DNA from 2 places in the Streptomyces venezuelae genome. Region 2 is predicted to be linked to the other one. Evidence: predicted binding sites of a transcription regulator. Region 2 holds the regulator's gene; the other holds the start of a gene.
What was found. Region 2 encodes HspR, which represses chaperone genes until heat shock. Its sites were predicted from a motif close to TTGAGNNNNNNNNNCTCAA; they were not measured.
Positions count from the first base shown of each region.

Region 1 (2,393 bases), 1.3 Mb from region 2:
GGCCCGTCGGGGCCGTGTCCGACGCCGGGACGCCGGCCGTGCCCGACGCCGAGGCGCCGAGCACCCTGAACGGAATCCCGCGGCAGTCGACGCCGCGGCCACCCCGAACGGGGGAGCGCGGCGCACGGGATACGGCGGCCCGGGGCTCCGGCACCGCCACGCGCCGCCCGCGACCGTGGCGGCTCCTGCCCACGCCCACCGGCACACCCTTCACCTTCGGGTACGCCCTGGTGCTCGCCGCCACCTCGCTCCTGACCCGGTACGCCGACCCGGACGTCGTCGACTCGCTGCTCCACGGGTCGAGCACCGACGTCGCGCACCTCGCGCACAGCCCCGTCCTCGTCCTGGTCGCCAGTGCCCTGTGGATCGCGGGCGGCATCACGTCCCCGTACGCGGTGGTGTTCCTGCTGGTGCTCACCGCGCTGGAGCGGCGCGTCGGAGGGCTCCGCGCCGCCGGTGTCTTCGTTCTCGGGCACGTCGTCGCCACGCTCGCGACGGAGGTCCCGGTCGGTCTCTCGGTCCTCGCCGGGCATCTGCCCGACAGCTCGCTGCACCGGCTCGACTACGGCATCAGCTTCGGCGTCGCCGCGAGCGCGGGTGCGCTCGCGGGACTCCTCACGCCGTGGCTGCGGTGGACCGTGCTCGTCTGCTTCGGCGGAATGCTCGTCGACGACCTGATCGCGTTCACCGACCCGATGACGAACTGGGGACACCTGCTCGCCCTGGCGGTCGGCGTCCTCACCTGGCCACTGCTCAGGCGCCTGCCCGCGCCTGCGGGGCGCGCCGCATCGCCCACAGCGTCGGCCCGCCGCCCGGCAGTCGCACCTCGCCGAGCACCGTGAAGCCGAAGTGCTCGTACACCGGCAGGTTGGCCTGCTTGGACGACTCCAGGTAGACGGGCACGCCGGCCTCGTCGGCCCGCGCCAGCCCTGACCGCAGCAGAGCGGCGCCGTGCCCCTGCCCCTGTGCGGCGGGATCGGCGCCGAGCACGGCCAGGTACCAGTGCGGCTCCTGCGGCCCGTGCTCGGCCGCGGCCGCCACGGCATCACGGAACAGCGGGGCGCGGTCGCCCAGGATCTCCGAGAGCTCCGCGAGGGTCTCCGCGTCGGGAACGGCCTTGTCCTGCGCGCCCGGCGGCACCCAGAAGGAGGCCGCGGCCGAGGTGCGCTCGCAGAGTCCGTGGCGGACGTACTGCCGGGTGAGGAGCGTGGCGAAGTACCGCCCGAGCCCCTCCTCGCGCGTGGCCGCGTCCGGGAAGAACCAGCGCATCATCGGGTCGTCGTCGAAGGCCAGGGCCAGCGTGCGGCCGATCGCGGCGGCGTCGTCGGCCGTCGCGGGCGTCGGTATGGGGCGCGCCGTTTCCTGCGCGTGGGGTGTCGACATGCGGCTCATTCTGCACGCGATGATCTTGGTCGGCGGAGGCGGGTCTCCTGATCGCTCACAGCGAACACGGGTGAGGGAACATCTCGGCGCTCATAAGCATTGAGTCGGTACAGCTCAACTTGAATGCCGAAAGGGAGATCATGGCTACTGAGTCCGCCTCGTACACTTCGCTCACTCTGCCTGTGCTGCCGCTCGACGACGAGGTGGTCCTGCCCGGCATGGTGGTCCCGTTCGACCTGTCCGACGCCGATGTACGGGCCGCGGTGGAGGCCGCACAGGCCGCCGCCCGCTCCAGTGGCGACAGCAAGCCGAAGGTGCTGCTTGTTCCGCGCATCGACGGGACATACGCCGCGACCGGCGTCCTCGGCACCGTCGAGCAGGTCGGCCGGCTCTCCGACGGCGACCCCGGCGCCCTGATCCGCGGCCGGAGCCGCGTGCGCATCGGCGCGGGCACGACCGGCCCCGGCGCCGCCCTGTGGGTCGAGGGCACGAAGGTCGACGACTCCGTGCCGGAGCCCCTGCCGGGTGCCGTCACCGAGCTCGTCAAGGAGTACAAGGCGCTCGCCACCAGCTGGCTGAAGAAGCGCGGCGCCTGGCAGGTCGTGGACCGCGTCACCCAGATCGACGACGTCGCCGCGCTCGCCGACAACTCCGGATACTCCCCGTTCCTGACCACGCAGCAGAAGATCCAGCTCCTGGAGACCGAGGACGCGGTCGCCCGCCTCAAGCTCGCCACCGCGCAGCTGCGCGAGCACCTCGCCGAGCAGGACGTCGCCGAGACCATCGCCAAGGACGTCCAGGAGGGCGTCGACAAGCAGCAGCGCGAGTTCCTGCTCCGGCGCCAGCTGGACGCCGTCCGCAAGGAGCTGCGCGAGATCAACGGCGAGCAGGAGGGAGAGGAGTCCGACGACTACCGCGCCCGCGTCGAGGCCGCCGACCTGCCCGAGAAGGTCCGCGAGGCCGCCCTCAAGGAGGTCGACAAGCTGGAGCGCGCCAGCGACCAGTCGCCC
Region 1 covers NZ_CP029193.1:5,607,244-5,609,636, forward strand. The annotation lists gene DEJ47_RS26085 (rhomboid-like protein) at 1-842, shown strand, start outside; gene DEJ47_RS26090 (GNAT family N-acetyltransferase) at 754-1,392, opposite strand; gene lon (endopeptidase La) at 1,524-2,393, shown strand, end outside.
Region 1: the regulator HspR is predicted to act here: its motif matches at 1,483-1,501, upstream of lon (endopeptidase La).

Region 2 (2,393 bases):
ACTCCCGCAACAACGCCTCCCGCTCCCCCGCCCGGGGCGACCCGCCCTCGCGGCGGCGGCCCCAGTCCGACATCGCGGTCAGGGTGGTGAGGAGGGAGCCCGCGCCCTCCGTGAGGCGGGACAGGAGGGCGCGGGAGAGGTCGTACTCCGTCTGGGAGTAGCCGACCGCCGCCGCCGTGTACGCCGTCAGCTCCGTCTCCGTGCCCGTCGCGTCCGTGACACGGACCGTCATCGTCGGTGCCTCGTCGCCGCCCCCGAGGCCCACCGTGAGCACCATGTCGACCGCCGCGCCCACGTGCCGCTTCAGGGACTTCACCGGGACGTCGTCGATCGTCAGCGCGTGTACGTCCTCCCAGGGCCACATGCCGGACTGCCGGTCGCCGAGGGCCAGGACGCCTTCCGTGGTCAGGCGCACGCCCGGAGCGAGCCCGGCCGGCTTCGCGCCCACGTACACGTCGCCCTCGGCGATCCAGAACAACCCCACCATGGCCATGAACGGTTCCCCTCCCTATACAGCGATACAGGGCCGGGAGGTTGTCACCTCCCGGCCCTGTATCAGGGTACGAAACCGGAGATCGAGACCTACTGCTCCGTCGATCTCTTCGGACGCCACACCACCAGCGCGCTCGCCTGCTGCACGTCCTGGTACGGGACGAGGTCGCGGCGGTACGAGGCGTGCACCGCCGCCTCGCGCTGCTGCATGGCCGCCGCGGCGCCGTCCACGGCCGCGGAGAGCTCCGCGACCCGCGACTGGAGCGCCGCGACCTGGTTCTCCAGCTCGATGATGCGCTTGATGCCGGCGAGGTTGATGCCCTCTTCCTGCGACAACTGCTGCACGGTGCGCAGCAGTTCGATGTCGCGGGCGGAGTAGCGTCGGCCGCGGCCCGCGGTGCGGTCCGGGGAGACCAGACCGAGACGGTCGTACTGCCGCAGGGTCTGCGGATGGAGACCGCTCAGCTGGGCCGCCACCGAGATGACGTACACCGGCGTTTCATCGGTCAGCTGGTACGGATTACGACGACGGCCGACCCTGTCCATGGGGTCACGCTCCCTTCGCGGCCTGGAACAGTTCTGCCCGCGGGTCGTCGCCCGCAGTCGCCTTGCGGTAGGACTCGAGGGCGTCCTTCGCCGACTCCGACAGGGAGGTCGGAACCGACACCTCCACCGTCACGAGCAGGTCGCCCCGGGTGCCGTCCTTGCGGACCGCGCCCTTGCCCCGGGCCCGCATGGTACGGCCGTTCGGCGTACCGGCGGGCAGTTTCAGGGTGACGGGCGGGCCGCCCAGCGTCGGCACCTTCACCTCGCCGCCGAGCGTCGCCTCCGGATACGTCACCGGGACGGTGACCGTGAGGTTGTCGCCCTTGCGGCCGAAGACCGGGTGGCTGTCGACGTGCACGACCACGTACAGGTCACCGGCCGGGCCGCCGCGTTCGCCGGGCGCGCCCTTGCCGCGCAGCCGGATGCGCTGCCCGTCCGAGACGCCGGGCGGAATCCGCACCTGCATCGTCCGCGACGACTTGGCGCGGCCGCTGCCGCCGCAGACCTCGCAGGGGTTCTGGGCGATCAGCCCGCGCCCCTTGCAGTCCATGCACGGGTCGGTGAGGGAGAACCCTCCGCCGCCGCCCCGCGAGACCTGGCCCGTGCCGACGCAGGTCGGGCACACGCGCGGTGTGCCGTTCTTGTCGCCGGTGCCGGAGCACGCCTTGCAGGCGGCCTGGGAGGACATGCGGAGCGGCACCGTCGCGCCGTCCACCGCCTCCGTGAAGCTCAGCGTGACCTCGGACTCGATGTCCTGGCCGCGCCTCGGCTGCGTACGCGTGCCGGCTCCGGCACCCGCACCGCCGCGGTTGAACAGGCCCCCGAAGACGTCACCGAGGCCGCCCCCGAAGCCGCCGCCGGCCGCTCCACCGCCACCCGGGGCGCCGCCTCCGAAGAGGTCGCCCAGGTCGAAGTTGAACGAACCGCCGCCGCCTCCGGGGCCCTGCCGGAATCCGCCGTTGCCGAAGAGAGCACGCGCTTCGTCGTACTCCTTGCGCTTCTTGGGGTCACCGAGGACGTCGTTCGCCTCGGAGATCTCCTTGAAGCGCTCCTCCGCCTTGGTGTTGCCGGTGTTGGCGTCCGGGTGGTTCTCGCGCGCGAGCTTCCGGTACGCCTTCTTGATCTCGGCTTCGGTGGCGTCCTTGGGGACGCCGAGGACCTTGTAGTAGTCCTTCTCGATGAAGTCCTTGGTGCTCATCCCCGACGTCCCTCCTCACTCATGTCGTGACCGTCAGCCCTCGTCCGGGCCACCGGTCTCCTTCTCGTCCGCCTTCTCCGCGGCGGAGCCCGCAGAGCCTTCGGGCTCCTCGCCCTTGACGGTCTGCGCGCCCGGCTGCGGCTCGGCGACGGCCACC
Region 2 covers NZ_CP029193.1:4,271,390-4,273,782, reverse strand. The annotation lists gene DEJ47_RS19790 (hypothetical protein) at 1-493, opposite strand, end outside; gene DEJ47_RS19785 (heat shock protein transcriptional repressor HspR) at 583-1,038, opposite strand; gene dnaJ (molecular chaperone DnaJ) at 1,043-2,236, opposite strand; gene grpE (nucleotide exchange factor GrpE) at 2,270-2,393, opposite strand, start outside.